DNA from 2 places in the Bacillus thuringiensis genome. Region 2 is predicted to be linked to the other one. Evidence: riboswitches for the same ligand, from Rfam matches in the RefSeq annotation. Region 2 holds a riboswitch; the other holds the start of a gene.

Region 1 (8,237 bases), 280 kb from region 2:
TAGATGAACCCTTTTTAATGAACGAGGAAAAGAAACTAAGCAAATGCGAGCAGCAATTAAACGAAGCAAAGCACTAAAAAAACATCCAGAGAATTTTCTCTGGATGTTTTTTCATGACAACTGTTCTCCATACTTTTTCAATGTTTCACCAACTGTACATTGCCTTATACAAAATGAATGAGCATAATACTTACTATTTGTCTTTCGATTATGTTCTCGCAAAAAACATCCTTCACAATACGTTTCTAATAAGTCATTTACCTCTGTAATGAGTTGCTTTTTATCCACCTTTGCACCTCTCTATTCGGTTATTTCTTTATGACTATCAATAACTGTTCCTTCTAATGCTTGCGTTGCTAATTGATGTGCTTCTTTATTTTGTTTTCTAGATATCGGTTCACATACAAGTTTTAATTTCATTTGCTTCGCCTTTTGTTCAATTTGATCTAAATAATGGTTTAAATGCTCATCATAACAAGGCCATTCTCCGGCTAATTGCTGCAGTACCACTTGTGAATCTCCGCGAAGTGTAACTGCTTCATACTTAATCCCTAGTTCCTCGAGTATATTCATACCGTATAATAATGATGCATATTCCGCTTCATTATTATCATATATACCTTCTATATATGCATTGCGGCGAATGCGGTAGTTTGTATTTCCTTTTTTATAATACACACATATACCAACGCCAGCTTCTTTCGTTTGCACATCATACCCCCCATCAAAATAAACGAGTATTTCTTGGGGCTCTTCCTCTACTTGCTTACTTAACTTTTTCATCTCTTTTAATGACCATTCTGCGTCCATTTCATCGTAAAATAAAAGTTCCTTAGCTCTTCCTGTTTTCTCAAAATCCTCTGCAAATTGAAGTACTTCTTCTATGTTCATATACTCTGTTGTTAATTCCGTCTGCAATCCGCGCTTCGTTTTATACAACCAATGAATTTTATATTTCATACTACATTCCCCTTATGTAAGACTTCTTATATGTAGCCAGCTAATAAAAGCCTCACTTTATTTTATTATATTTTATCAAGAGTCAAAGAATTATATTCAATATTATCACATGCAAAAAGAGCTATCCCTATAGGAATAGCTCTTTCATCTATTACATAAATCTTTCAAATTGTACTCGCTTATTAATCCAGTACATTACAGGCATACCAATCGCCATGACAACAAATTCACCGATTGCACATGTTAACCAAGACAACATAAATGGTAAACCCAATGCAAGATGAAGTTCAATTGCAATCATAAACATTGTAATCGTAAAGATAACTGTATTAAAAATCATACGAGCCCAAACACCTTTAATAAATCGCATAGAAATAATCGTTGCAACTAATGCAAGAATAGATTGACCTACTCCAAATACTAAATCATAAGCGATCATAGGTGAGAACAAGAGATTCGTTAAAAATACACCTAATACAATTCCGTAAATTGCTTTCTTGTTAAATACAACGAGATGATTAAACATCTCTGAAATACGAAATTGTACATTCGTAAAGCCAAATGGCTGAATAAGCATAGAAACAGCAATATATAATGCCGCTAAAATACCATTACCGACTAAAGTTCTAATATTCATGACAAAATCTCCTTAGTTTTTTTACGTGGGATGGTTTCGAACCACGTTATTCGTTTTTTAAGCAACAAGATTATATTTTACGTCGTAGCCCCTCTTTCGTCAATAGATTCCTATCATAAACTACCTTTTTCCTTTTAGACAACGTATAATGAAACATATGAAAGATTTAGGAGGTTTCACTTCATGACAGCAACAATTCAAAATGAAAAAGTGATCGTTTCCATTTCTGACAAAGGTGCAGAATTACAGAGCGTTCGCTTAAAAGAAGACAACACAGAATATTTATGGCAAGGTGATTCTACTTATTGGGGACGCCGTGCACCAATTTTGTTTCCAATTGTCGGCCGATTAGTAGATAATACATACTACGTAGACGGTAAACCATATTCATTAACACAACACGGTTTCGCTCGTGATCTTACTTTCTCTGTGAAAGAACAAAGTGAAACAAAGATCACTTATATCGTTACTAGTAATGAAGAAACATTAAAAAAATACCCATATGAATTCGAATTACTCGTTTCTTATGAGCTAGATGGACAAAGCGTTCATGTAACATATGAAGTAAACAATCCTACTTCTAAAGAGATGTTCTTCTCAATCGGAGCACATCCTGGATTCAACTTCCCTTTATTGGACGGTGAATCATTTACAGATTATCACTTAGCGTTTAATGGTTCGGAACGCTTAGAAACAAGCGTATTAGAAGGACCTTACCTTTCAAACAAAAAGCAATTAATCGCTGAAAATACGACTGAACTGCCACTTACATATGATTTATTCAAAAATGATGCGCTTATTTTTGAAAATATGAATACGCATGAAATTTCGATTCGTTCTCATAAACATAATAAATTTGTAAAAGTAGAATTTGATGGATTCCCATTTGTCGGCGTATGGACACCAGGGGATAACGCACCTTTCTTATGTATTGAACCTTGGTACGGAATCGCTGATGAAGTAAAACCAGCAAAAGATTTCAAGGACAAAAAGGGAATTCAATCTTTACAAGCGAATGAAACATTTACATGTCGTTACAGCATCACAATCGGATAACTACTCTATCCCCTACTTCAAAAAATATTTAAGTAGGGGATAATCTTATAATTTGGAGGTTTCTCATTTTGATTGAAGTATATATTGATGGTGCATCAAAAGGAAATCCTGGTCCTTCTGGTGCAGGAGTGTTTATTAAAGGCGTTCAGCCGCCTGTACAATTATCATTACCACTTGGAACAATGTCCAATCATGAAGCAGAATATCGCGCTTTACTTCTAGCATTAAAATATTGCATCGAGCATAATTATAGCACTGTCTCTTTTCGTACAGATTCCCAGCTTGTCGAACGGGCTGTTGAAAAGGAATACGCAAAAAATAAAATATTTGCACCTCTTTTAGATGAAGCACTGCAGTACATAAAAAACTTCGATCTCTTTTTTATTAAGTGGATTCCAAGTAGTCAAAATAAAGTAGCTGATGAATTAGCTAGAAAAGCTATATTACAAAATTAACGGGGGTATGAGTGTGAAAAAAGAGTGGATTGCTCCTCTTGCTTTATTATTTGTCTCTTTTATTTGGGGAGCTACGTTTGTTGTCGTTCAAAACGCTATGTCTTTCGTTGGTCCATTTACGTTTAATGGTATTCGCTTTTTATTCGCTGGAATTATTTTATTATTCGTTCAAATTATTTTCTCACAAAAAACTTCAAAACAAGATATAAAACATAGTAGCACGGCAGGGATAATCGTTGGTTTTTTCTTATTTGTCGGTTATTTATTGCAAACATTTGGCTTACTCTATACAACATCTTCAAAAGCAGGTTTCTTAACTGGGCTAAGCATTGTTATGGTCCCAATCTTATCATTTATCTTTTTAAAACAAAAAGCTACCATTTTCATCGTACTTGGTATTGCTGTAGCTACAACGGGTTTATACTTATTAACAGCTGCTGATTCTTTTCAATTAAACATTGGAGACATACTCGTTCTCGGTTGTGCAGTCGCTTTCGCTGCCCATATTCTTGTTAACGGCTTCTTCTCTAAGAAAATATCACCTTTATTGTTAAGCACGTCGCAAGTATTAGCTGTCGGTATGTTTTCTTCTATTTGCGCCTTTTTGTTTGAAGATTGGGAAAAATTATTTTCAGTAGTACTATGGACGAATTCTTCCTTTTTATTCGCTCTATTTTTAACTTCCCTATTTGCGACATCCATTGCTTTTTTCATTCAAACATCAGCACAAAAACATACGTCTCCAACGAGAGTAGCAATCATTTTCGCAATGGAACCCGTTTTTGCTGCCTTAACAGGCGTTCTCGTTGCAAACGAACAACTTTCTATTTCTGCTATTATCGGATGCCTCTGTATTTTCCTAGGCATGATTTTTGTTGAATTACCTTCCAAAACAAAAAAAGAAGCGCAGGCTGCGTGAAGTTACGCTTGTAACTTCCGCATAAAAGCCTTAGCGCTTTTTTTATCTGTAATTTCTTCCTCTTTCAATCGTTCTAATAACGCAACGAAATAACTACCATCAAACTGCAATTGATGTTTAATTGTTGCTTCTATTGCTGCGTTCACAATCCCATCAGACGCACCAGTATATCCTTGTCCGAACATAATAAACCCTTGTGCTTCCTCTGATAATTTAAATCCTTTCGTATGTAAGAATGAAAGATAATCTTCTACTGTTTGCATGTTATTCCCACCTACTCAAAAATTCTCCATCTCCTATCATACATGTTTTTACACGCTATGAGAATGAAATTTCTTTGACAACTTTGTAAATCAATCTTCTACTTCGCTTACAATGGAGGATTTCCTAACAACCTGAAGGAATATGTAAAGTGGAACTTATTTCATATTAAAGGGGAGACACGATGAAACAAGCACTATTAATTATCGACGCTCAACAAGAATTAATTGATGGAAATGAGCAAGAAAATGAAGTTTTTCGCAAAACCGAGCTATTATCTACACTAAATACAGCACTGCAGAAAGCAATAGATTCAAATGCTCTTATTGTTTTCGTAAGAGATATCGATGTTGCTTCTGGCAGCGGCGAAGGATTTGAAGTACATAATCAAATTCAAGTACCCCAGTCTGCAATCCTTATTAATAAAGCAGCAACCAATTCATTCTACGGCACTTCTTTACTTGAACTTTTAAAAGAAGAAAACATTAATCATATTGTTATAGGCGGATGTAAAACAGAACATTGCATCGACACTGCCGTTAGGACAGCAACTGTACAAGGATTTGACGTTACATTAATTAAAAACGGTCATTCAACAACTGATTCTAACGTATTGTCTGCAGAGCAAATTATTGGTCATCACAATAAAACTTTACACGGCCATTATAACGTTGATCATTTTTCAGTTGTTAGAGATGTCGAGGAAGACCTCTTTCAACCTACTCATGACCAATATCGTGATTAAATTGGCTATAAAAAAGAATCCTTTTCACGAAAGGATTCTTTTTTCACCCAAAAACTTGTGCTGCAATGCTATACAGTTCATTACTCCTTTTTAATAATTTATCGCTATTTTTCATCATAATTGGTGGTGTATTAACCTTTTGAAAACCAGTAATCTCTAATTCTTTCATGAAACCATTCTTTCCTTCTGGTACATCCATTCTTAATTTACCATGATGCTCTCTTGCTAAATAATGTACAATCCTCATTGCCATCGTATCATTTTTCGCAACAACTGGTCCTATTATTTTATTTTCTGATGTTTGTATACTTAAACCGTAACCTAATACATTTCGTTTGTTGTCCTTTACAACGATGCACTGTTCACTTTGTATCATTCTTTTCGTTAAAAATACTTTTCTATTTGTTCCAAACGCATTTTCATCTAATTTTATTATTTCTTCTAAATCACACTCTTCATACTTCACCATATAATCTTCATTTCCTACACAATAATCATTCACATTGTACGAGTTACATATGTATTTAGAAACATAGCTTACTACTCTAAATCCTAATTTTTCATATAGAGGCTTTCCCTCATCCGTAGCAATAAGTATAATGGGAGTTTGAACCGATACGCTCTTAATACATGAATTCGTTATCGCCTTTCCAATCCCTCTCCCCTTATAATCTGGATGTACAATGACCATTCCGATAGACGCTAATTTCTCCCCATATAATATTATTGCCGCGCTAGCAATTAGTTTCTCCCTCTCATTCCACACACCATATACGATACCTGAATCAAAAATAGTCTCAATTTCTTCTCTGTTATAATCCCAGCCAATATAAGAAGATAATGCTACAATATCGCCTATTTGTTCTTTCCCAAGACGCTCCACCCTAATTTCCAATTCAATCATACTCCATTCCCTTATCTAGACATTTAAATCATTATTACTAAATCAACTTGTACATGTTTCCCTTTATTTGTCACATACATATGTTATTTTGACCAAGACTATATTGTAAATGAGGTGACAACATGCCCATTACGAATCGATTTTCTACCACCACTAACGGCGCACTCGCTATTACAGGAAATACTTTAGGCTTAAGTAAAATTAGTAATCAAAACCGTGCTGGTACAATCGGGGCAATTGGTGCATTCGCAACTACGAATACTGCTTTACAAGTACCTACTTTTCCTGCTGGTACAACGTTAAACTATACACAAAATAGTTCTACCGCTATTTTAAATATCCCTGCTGGTAGTACTATTCTTTACGCCGAACTCGTTTGGGGTGGAAACTATTTATCTCGTGATCAAAACATTACGAGTGTATTAGGAAACCCAGTTTCTTTTTCAACACCTGTTTCAACATACTCGATTACTCCTTCAGCTGTTACGGCTTCAAATCAAACATTTGTTTCAAACTCTATTACATTTGGCTTTTACACTCGTTCGGCAGACGTAACAACTCTTATTCAAGCGGGAGGTTCTGGTTCCTATACTACAGGATCGGTTCCTGGACTTGTAGATCCTATAGATGCTTCTAATGGAACAATTAATTCGGCTGGATGGACGCTTATCGTCGCTTATCAAAACGGCACATTGCCAGCAAGAAACTTAACCATTTATGTAGCGGGTAACCGTGTTTCTGCAGAAACTGGTAGTGCCGATGTATCTGTTTCTGGATTTTTAACACCTTCCGGAGGACCAGTAAGCGGGAGATTATTTTTAAGTTCTACGGAAGGAGATGCAGATTTAACCGGGGATCAAGCTTTATTTGGACCAAATTTCAGTTCATTAAATGCTTTATCCGGACCAAACAATGCTATAAATAATTTCTTCGGTTCTCAAGTTAATAATGCTGCAGGGAACTTAGATACAACAGGGACATTTGGAACGCGAAATCAAAGTGCTTCTACAAGTACAAACATCTCCGCAGGAAGACAGGGCTGGGACATTACTTCCATTGACATTTCCTCTTATTTAACAAACTCACAAGTATCCGCCGCAATCCGTTTAACTACTAACGGAGATGCATATATGTTAAATACAGTCGGCTTACAAATTAATATAAACTCCCCAAATATTCAAGCAACGAAAAGCGTGAATAAAAGCGTTGCTGCAATTGGAGATATTCTCACTTATACAGTTACTATCCCTAACACCGGGCTTCTTCCTGCCAATAACGCTATTTTTATAGATAGTCTCCCTAACGGTACTTCTTTTATACCCGGCACTGTAACAGTAGATAACGTACCACAAACAAATGCAAATCCCGCGGCTGGTATATCTCTTGGAACAATTAATAATGGTACTTCTCGCACAGTAACCTTCCAAGCTACTGTCGTTTCTCTTCCAAGTCAAAATCCTATCTCTAACACTGCGAATATTACATTTCAATATACACCAATCGCCGGAGGAACAACCTTTAACGGTCTTGCAACAAGCAATTCTGCTGGAACACAAATTAACCTGGCAGATATTAATGGAACAAAATCAGTCAACAAACTTTTTACCGATATTGGTGAAACATTAACTTACAGTATTGCCTTAGCTAATATAGGAAATATCGCTGCAACAAATGTTATATATACGGATCCGATTCCTAGCGGGACTACTTTCATTCCAGGGAGTGTAACTGTGAACGGAGTTACTCAAGCTGGCGCAAATCCCGCTAATGGTATATCAATTGGATCAATTGCCGCAAATTCTACTACTACTATTTCATTTCAAGTATTCGTTCCTTCTACCCCCCAAACAAATCCAATATTAAATAGTGGTACAACAACATATCAATACATTCCTGTACCAAATCAACCTGCAGTAAGTGGGACTGATACGACCAATATCGTATCTACTCAAGTGAATAACGCTACTGTAACAATGGCAAAAGCAGTAGATAAAAATTTCGCAGATATTGGTGATACACTAACGTACACCGTTTCCTTTACAGGTACAGGTAATACAAATGCGAACAATGTTATTTTTACAGATATCATTCCTACTGGAACAACTTTTGTTCTAAACAGTTTAACAATAGATGGCACGACACAGGTGGGCGCAAATCCCGCTACCGGCGTGAACATTGGATCCATCCCAAGCGGCACAATAAAAAATGTTGCATTTCAAGTAGTAGTAAACACAATACCCGCGTCAAATGTCGTATCTAACGGATCAAGCGCTTCTTATCAATATACCGTCAACCCTAGC
Region 2 (8,237 bases):
AATATTTTTCAGTAATGCCGGATTTCCGCCTGAAATCGTAACATGAGAAAAATTTTCTCCTCCAATTGCAACAAGCTCGTCCCAAATACCTTCTGCTGTCATCTGTCTAATTTGATCTTTAGCCGATCCATCCCACGTAAAAGCAGAATCACACCAAGCGCAGCTATAATCACAACCAGCTGTACGGATAAACATTGTCTTTTGTCCTACGACCATTCCCTCACCTTGAATAGTCGGACCGAATATTTCTAAGACAGGGATTTTACTCATCGAGCATCCACTCCCGTCTTACTTCCGCATAACTAGTCGGCGTCTCAAATAGACGAACAAATTCAACGCGAGCTCCTTTATATTCGTTCACTCGATTCTCTTTTGTTAGTGCTTCTGCCATTTTTTCATAAATCCAAACGACCATATTTTCAGCAGTCGTATTCATTGCTGGTAACGTTTCGTTTAAATAACGATGATCTAAATAAATTTCTATTTCATTCTTCCAAATTTCTTTTATATCTCCAAAGTCAATTGCAAGACCTATTTCATTTACATATCCACTAATTCCAAATACAACTTTATATGTGTGACCATGTAAGTTTTTACATTTCCCTTCATAACAATGTAAATGGTGTGCTGCATCAAATGTAAATTCCTTGCTGACCATTACTCTTTTATTATGATATTTGAGTTGTTTACGCTGAATATCCTTGTCCATTTTTTGCAAATTCTCTACGATGCGAAATCCAAAAAAGTTATCCATTAGTTGTTCGCTCCTTCGCGTTCTTGTAGGTACGTATCTAATCCTGCTTTACGAAGTTGACATGCTGGACATTCACCGCAACCATCACCAATGATTCCGTTATAACATGTTAATGTTTTTTCTCGAACAAACTCAAATGCTCCAAGTTCATCTGATAATTTCCATGTTTCAGCTTTATCAATCCACATAAGTGGCGTGTGAATGACAAACGGGAAATCCATAGATAAATTTAAAGTAACGTTTAACGATTTCACAAACACGTCACGGCAGTCTGGATAACCACTGAAATCAGTTTCACATACACCCGTTACAATATGACGTGCTCCAACTTGTTTTGCCAATACAGCAGCAAATGATAGGAAGAGTAAATTTCGTCCATCTACAAATGTCGACGGCAATTCACCTTCTTCATGTGTAATCTCCATATCCGTTCTCGTTAACGCATTTGGAGCAAGTTGATTTAATAGACTCATATCTAGTACCGTATGCTTTATTCCTAGCTCTTTTGCAATTTCCGCTGCACAATCAATTTCTAGCTTATGACGTTGATTGTAATTAAACGTTACAGCTTCTACCTCTGCAAACTGCTCTATTGCCCAAAATAAACATGTTGTACTATCTTGTCCTCCACTAAAAACAACAACTGCTTTTTCTTTTTTCATTTCACTCATTCTCCTTCTCTACTATAAATAAGAAGAAAGAACGTTCTTGAACTGTCACAATAAAAAAACAAAACAATACCTAAGGATATTGTTGTTTCCATAGTTTTTTATAGAGGGAGTTCGCGAACCTCTCCCGCGCGGTGCACGGAATTTCTTCTTTCATTGACACAGCTTATTGTAACATATTGTATACTAGCGTAAAAATTTCTGATTTTTCCGCTATTTATCATTTCATTTCTTTCATTTTATAGTATGATTAATTTAATATAAGCAGAGAGGAGGCATCCCACTGAAATCCTTTATTATTTATCTCTTTTTAAATATATTATTCATCCTTATTACAATGCTCGTATATCATTTATTTTGGAATCAAAAAGGGAAACGCTCTCCTAAATTAAATTCAGCTATATTCATTGTACTCTGTTGCCTCGCTACCGTACTCTGTATTACATTTGCAGCAAAAACAAATAATGGTTTTCAATTTGATATGCGCCATATTGTATTAATTGTCGGTACATTAACGGGAGGGCCTATTGCTGGTGGTTCTATCTTAGTTGTATTAAACATATATCGCTTATTATTAGGTGGGGTAGGTGTTTTCCCATCTCTTATCGGTTCTGTTATTCTATTTATTGTTCTATTATTAACATATAAATTTTTCAATCGAACTTCTAATCGTATAAAAATAACACTTGCTATTATCTACAGTCTCACATACGGATTTAGTTGGATACCCTTCTTCCTTTCAAAGGTTACAAATAAGGCTGATTATATACCGCATATTATTGTGTATGAGTTATGTTCAATGCTTGGTACAATCCTAATTTTATATTTACTACACATATTACAAACTCAAGTTCGTCTCCAAAACGAACTTATAAATGCTGAAAAATTTCATTTAATTGGTGAAATGGCAGCGTCTATCTCTCATGAAATTCGCAATCCATTAACTTCAACGAAAGGTTTTTTACAACTGTTACAATCAGATACATGCACTGAGCAGGAACGGAAATTATATATCGACATTGCCATTAATGGCATCGAACAAGCAAATCATGTTCTTACAGATTATTTAACCTTTGCCAAACCAAGCATTGAAAAAGAACAAACATTACAGTTAGAAGAAGAATTACTACATGCATTATCGTTAATTACACCACTTGCTAATTTAACAAATGTACGTACTCATTATATAAAGCAAAGCACTTCTTTTTTTATCGCTGGAGAAAAGCAAAAACTAAATCAATGTTTATTAAATATTTTAAAAAATTGCATTGAGGCTATGCCAAAAGGCGGTGATCTTTATTTCACATTAGTTCCTGATCATAAGCATATTCAGTTATATATAAAAGATACAGGAGTCGGTATGGATTCAGAACAAGTAAAACGTCTTGGCTCGCCTTTCTATTCAACGAAAGAAAAAGGCACTGGACTTGGAATGATGGTCGTATTCAGTGTTGTTCAAGCTATGAATGGAAAAATTGATATTATAAGTGAAAAAGGAACAGGTACAACCTTTTTATTAACTTTTCCACTCATACAAAAAACGTGATAAAATAATCATCACGTTTTTTCTGTTCCTTCAACTAATTCAGCAAAAGCTTTCACTTTTCCGTGCGGTTGTTGATTTTCTTTACGCGCTTTCCAGGCACGCTCTTCTTCTCGCTTCTTCTTAGACATATTTTTTCAACTCCTTCTTTTCTTTCTCCATGTAGTATTCCAAAATAAGAAAGAAAACTATGCACGTATCAAAAAAAGAAGTGGTTTCCCACTTCTTCCACTTTAGCGCTGCAAAATTGCATGTTTCGCCTCTTTTAATTGCGTAAGATGTCTTTGTTCATGCAAATCAAGAAATTGAATCCATTGATACAAATTCAGATCATTAAAAACAGGATGCTTTAATCCATTTTCAAATAGATCTTTTTCATCTATAACACTATGAAGCGCATGTAATAGTTCTTGTCGTGAATGTTCTAGTAATTGAATTCCTTGCTGTTTTTTCATTAAAGTTTCTGTTGGTTGCATTTGCTGAGGAGCTTCTCGTTTATGTGTGCGATCAAGCGTAAGTTGGAGGTCTTTAAATGGAGTCATGTTTCTTTCATTTTTTTGTAAAGCATATACAAGGGCAGACGTGACAGATTGTTCAACTAAATGCAAGTGGTGTAAAATTTGAATAATACTCCATTTATCACGGCGTGGCTTTACATTCACTTCTGTATCATTTAACATTTCAATTTCTGATAATAGCGTGCTTCGAGTAGACTGTAATGAGCTTACTAAACTTTCTAAACTCACATCCATATTAGATTGAAGCATACTTCTTTCCCCCCTTTTTGTTGGTGAAAAGAGGTGCTCCTTATTAGAAACACCTCTTTAGTATTCTGAATTTTCTTTTATTATCTCATCATTTTCCCATTATGTCGATGTTAAACATGTGAAAAAAAGCGCATGTTTTTTACAATTTTGTGTCGTCAATTGCATGTAACCATGCTTCAATTTCTGTAATAACACTTTTCACACAGCCTTCAGCAAATGGTGATGTTAAATTTGCAACTTCTACTAATTCTAAGAACGATTTACTTCCACCTTGTTGGCATAGATTCACATAATCTTCCCATGCCTCTTGTCTATTATCTCTTGCACGTTTCCAAAATTGTAGCGCACAAATTTGAGCAAGCGTGTAATCAATATAATAGAAAGGTGAACTATAAATATGCCCTTGCCGTTGCCAAAAACCACCGCGCTCTAAATAATCATTATCCTCATAATCACGATGCGGTAAATATTTCTTCTCTATGTTACGCCATGCTGTCTTACGCTCTTCAGGTGATGCTTCAGGATTTTCATATACATAATGTTGATATTCATCAACAGATACACCATAAGGTAAAAATAGAAGTGCTGAACTTAAGTGAGAGAAGTAATATTTATCTGCATCTTCTTCAAAGAATAGCTTCATCCATGGCCATGTAAAGAATTCCATACTCATAGAGTGGATTTCACATGCTTCATATGTTGGCCAATTATATTCTGGAATTTCAAATTTACGACTTTCATATACTTGGAAAGCATGACCTGCTTCATGTGTTAATACATCAATGTCACCAGATGTTCCATTGAAGTTTGAGAAAATAAATGGCGCTTTATAATTCTCAATATATGTACAATATCCGCCACCAGCTTTTCCTTTTTTCGCAACTAAATCTAATAAATCGTTATCTAGCATGAAATTGAAAAATTCATCTGTTTCAGCCGATAACTCTTTATACATCGTCTTTCCATGATCAACAATCCAATCCGCATCTCCTTTTGGAGTTGGGTTACCTGTAGCAAACTCAAAGTTTTCGTCATAATAAGCTAACTTCTCTACACCGATACGTGCTTGTTGTCGCTTTCTTAATTCCGTTGTAACGGGAACGATATAATCCAGCACTTGCTGACGGTAATTAGCCACCATCTCCGCATTATAATCTGTACGGTACATTCTTGCATATCCAAGTTCAACAAAGTTTTTGAAACCTAAAGATTTTGCGATTTTCGTTCTCACTTTAACAAGCTCATCATAAATACGATCTAGTTCTTCCTCATTTCCAGCTAAAAATCCGTAGTATGCTTCACTTGCTGCTTTACGTTCGCTTCTTTCTTTTCCTTGCATAAACGGAATCAGTTGCGATAACGTTCTTTCTTCTCCAGCAAAGTCAATTTTTGCAGATGCTAATAACTGTGTATATTGCGACGATAATTTATTTTCTAATTGTAAATCTTTCACGACTTCATCTGAATATGTTTTTAAATCACATTCTGCTAGAGCAAATAATTGTTTTCCATAATACGCCTCTAATTCTTCACGAAATGGAGAATTAATGAGTGCCTTATAATATTTTGTACCATATCCCTGTACAACTGGAGAGAATTCATCAAAGAAATCCTGCTCCTCCTTATAAAAAGTATCCGTCGTATCAACAGAATGGCGAATGTAACAAAGGTTTCCCATTGTACCAAAATCGTTGCGAATTTCATTAATTGAATTAATGACTTGTTTTTGTTCTTCTACAGTTTTTGCGTTATCAAACTTCTCTAAAGCAACAGTAAATTTCTCTTTTAACTCTTCAATATTTGGGCGTTTATATTCATAGTCTTTAAATGACATGAACGAGCCTCCTCTCCATTACATACCTTTATTATAATTCAATACGTATTCTCGAATTCCCTCTTAATTTTCAACAAAATTCGGCAGTTACTACCCTGAGTTCATTGCAAACAAAAAAGCCTTGGATTTATTTATCCAAAGCTCCTTTGGAACATATTATTATTTTTCATACTTTCCAATTTTTTTTAATAGATCAAGTAATTCATCTTTTTCATCTTTCGTTAACATTTCAAAAGACTGATGTATAACTTTCTCATGCCCCGGAAAAATAGAAGCAATAAAGTTCTCGCCAGACTCAGTTAATTGCGCGTAAATAACACGTCTGTCATTCGGACATGGGATTCTCTTTACTAATCCTTTTTTCTCTAGCTTATCTACAACATATGTAATGCTGCCACTAGCTATTAAAATGCGCTCACCAATTTGCTGGAGTGGTTGACCGCCTTTATGATATAGCAGTTCTAATACAGCAAATTCAGTTGGATTTAACCCGTTACTTTGTATAGATTTATTTGTAGTATCCATAACAGAACGATGTACACGAGATAATGCAATAAATACTTTTAAAGATTGAGAAATATCTTCTCGTTCATTATTTGATGTCATACAACTTTCAACCCTTCACTTAAATTCTCAGCAATAAAAAGAAAATGCCACTTCATACTTCATGTGAATTCCGAATGAGCATTCACTCATCCATTTCCTCTCCCCTAATATATTAAGAATCATTCTTGAATAAAAACATGACAATTTTAACATAGTTTATATATAATGATAATAAAAAAAGAAGGAGTACCACATTTGAAAGTCAAATTCCAAAGCATAATTATATATATATTGCTTGTTATCCTACCGACAATAGGGATTGGTGCTACATTTTATTCGTATCATACATATAAAATGAAACAGGAAAACAAATTATCCGCTCATACAGTTCTCTTTTTATATAGAGATTATTTGGATCATCATCTTGGTGAAGCAATTTCTGCTTTAGACATGCTTGCAAAAGTTGTGGGCACCGAGACTGGTAATATAAATGGCATTAAACAAATTGTACATGATACAGATGGAAACGATGCACGCTTTTCTGGTCTATATTACGCTACACCAGAAGGGGTCATTACAATCGCATCTGAAGATGAATCAAAGCCTATAGATGTTTCAGACCGTAAATATATTCAAGACGTGCTCCAAACTAAAAAAACCACTGTATCATCAGTCATTACTGATCGCGTTCTTGGACATAAAGCTATTATGATTGCTGCCCCCATATTCAATAAACAAAAGGAGCTCTCTGGATTATTATTAGCTAGTTTACGCTTTGATTACATTTCATCTTCTTTAAATGCCATTAAACCACAATACCATTTTGAGGTAACTGATAAACATGATGTAGTTTTTCTAACCGATGATAATACCGACACAAGTGATTCACATTCTAATATGCTTACTACCCCACTCCAAAGATTAAATTGGAAGGTCTCTGTTTCTCCATTACCTATTCATCAAAAAACCTTATACCAGTGGGTTGCAATAGAGTGTGTAGCTACTTTATTTTTAATGTCTATTTTATTTTTACTTGCTCAATATATGTTGTTAAAACGTCAAACAAAACTTGAAAGACAACAAAATGAACTACAGAAAATTGAATTAGTTGGAACTTTTGCAGCGAGTACAGCACACGAAATCCGTAACCCTCTTACTGGAATTAAAGGACTCGTCGCTCTATTAAAAGAGAAATATAAAGATGAACAAGATCAGTTCTACTTTTCTGTAATTGAACAAGAAATAGAGCGAATCAATGAAATTGTAAGTGAATTTCTTATTCTTGGAAAGCCAACCGCCATCATCGAACAAACATATGATGTAAGAACGATTCTCAATGAGGTAGCATTAATTATTCAATCTGAGGCGAATTTACATAACATTATATTCCATTTACATTTACCAGACCATCCTGTTCATATCCGTTGTTCGAAAGACCATATGAAACAAGTGGTTTTAAACATTACAAAAAATGCAATTGAGGCTATGACTTCTAGTGATACACTAACCATTGTAGTAAAAAACAATGAAACACACGCACAATTGCAGATTATAGATACTGGAAAAGGAATTCCACAACATATTCAAAAACACCTCTTTCATCCGTTCTTTACTAATAAAGATACTGGAACAGGTCTTGGACTTGTCATATGTAAACGAATTGTAGAGATGTATAATGGGCATATTTTTATTGACAGTACAGAAAACGAAGGAACGACAGTTCATATCGAAATTCCGTTACACATAGTATAATTATCCTTATCCTATAAGGGTAATTATACTTATTTCATAAAACCAGCGACAAGCATTCGCCAAAAATTATTTGATTTTCCTTCATACCCGATTTGGAAAATAGGTATTTTTATAATTGAAAACCATTTCGGTGTTTGTTTTTCTTTATAACACTGATATTGTAAAATAAGCTTGTCCAATTCTTGACTAACTTGAATTGTCTCCCTACTATTTAGCCCACTTGTTAATCCTAGTTGAATCATTTCTTCACGTTTCATATGAATATCACGTGAAAGCTTTTCTAATGTGTACTTCCTTTTTACAGTAAACATCCATATCCCCCTTATTATACTTCCATGCTCTCAACTTCACTTCTCCATTGACTTTTTTAACT

Evidence for each region. A riboswitch is a leader RNA that binds a small molecule or an ion and turns the genes downstream of it on or off. The one in region 2 is predicted to bind preQ1.
Region 1: linked by a shared signal. The riboswitch ahead of AC241_RS08405 (QueT transporter family protein) and the one ahead of queC (7-cyano-7-deazaguanine synthase QueC) in region 2 are both predicted to bind preQ1.

What each region holds. Positions count from the first base shown of each region.
Region 1 is NZ_CP012099.1:1,593,293-1,601,529, reverse strand. It holds gene AC241_RS08420 (DUF2564 family protein) at 1-77, shown strand, start outside; gene AC241_RS08415 (zinc-finger domain-containing protein) at 112-288, opposite strand; gene AC241_RS08410 (ribonuclease H family protein) at 301-960, opposite strand; gene AC241_RS08405 (QueT transporter family protein) at 1,112-1,597, opposite strand; PreQ1 riboswitch class I at 1,604-1,648, opposite strand; gene AC241_RS08400 (aldose 1-epimerase family protein) at 1,781-2,653, shown strand; gene AC241_RS08395 (reverse transcriptase-like protein) at 2,722-3,108, shown strand; gene AC241_RS08390 (DMT family transporter) at 3,122-4,027, shown strand; gene AC241_RS08385 (DUF6123 family protein) at 4,030-4,290, opposite strand; gene AC241_RS08380 (cysteine hydrolase family protein) at 4,473-5,033, shown strand; gene AC241_RS08375 (GNAT family N-acetyltransferase) at 5,077-5,937, opposite strand; gene AC241_RS08370 (DUF7507 domain-containing protein) at 6,060-8,237, shown strand, end outside.
Region 2 is NZ_CP012099.1:1,311,126-1,319,362, reverse strand. It holds gene queE (7-carboxy-7-deazaguanine synthase QueE) at 1-270, opposite strand, end outside; gene queD (6-carboxytetrahydropterin synthase QueD) at 263-754, opposite strand; gene queC (7-cyano-7-deazaguanine synthase QueC) at 754-1,416, opposite strand; PreQ1 riboswitch class I at 1,510-1,553, opposite strand; gene kinB (sporulation sensor histidine kinase KinB) at 1,760-2,968, shown strand; gene AC241_RS35130 (DUF6254 family protein) at 2,980-3,096, opposite strand; gene AC241_RS06790 (DinB family protein) at 3,199-3,732, opposite strand; gene AC241_RS06785 (M3 family oligoendopeptidase) at 3,872-5,566, opposite strand; gene AC241_RS06780 (MarR family winged helix-turn-helix transcriptional regulator) at 5,726-6,172, opposite strand; gene AC241_RS06775 (DUF3149 domain-containing protein) at 6,368-7,864, shown strand; gene AC241_RS06770 (aspartyl-phosphate phosphatase Spo0E family protein) at 7,894-8,175, opposite strand.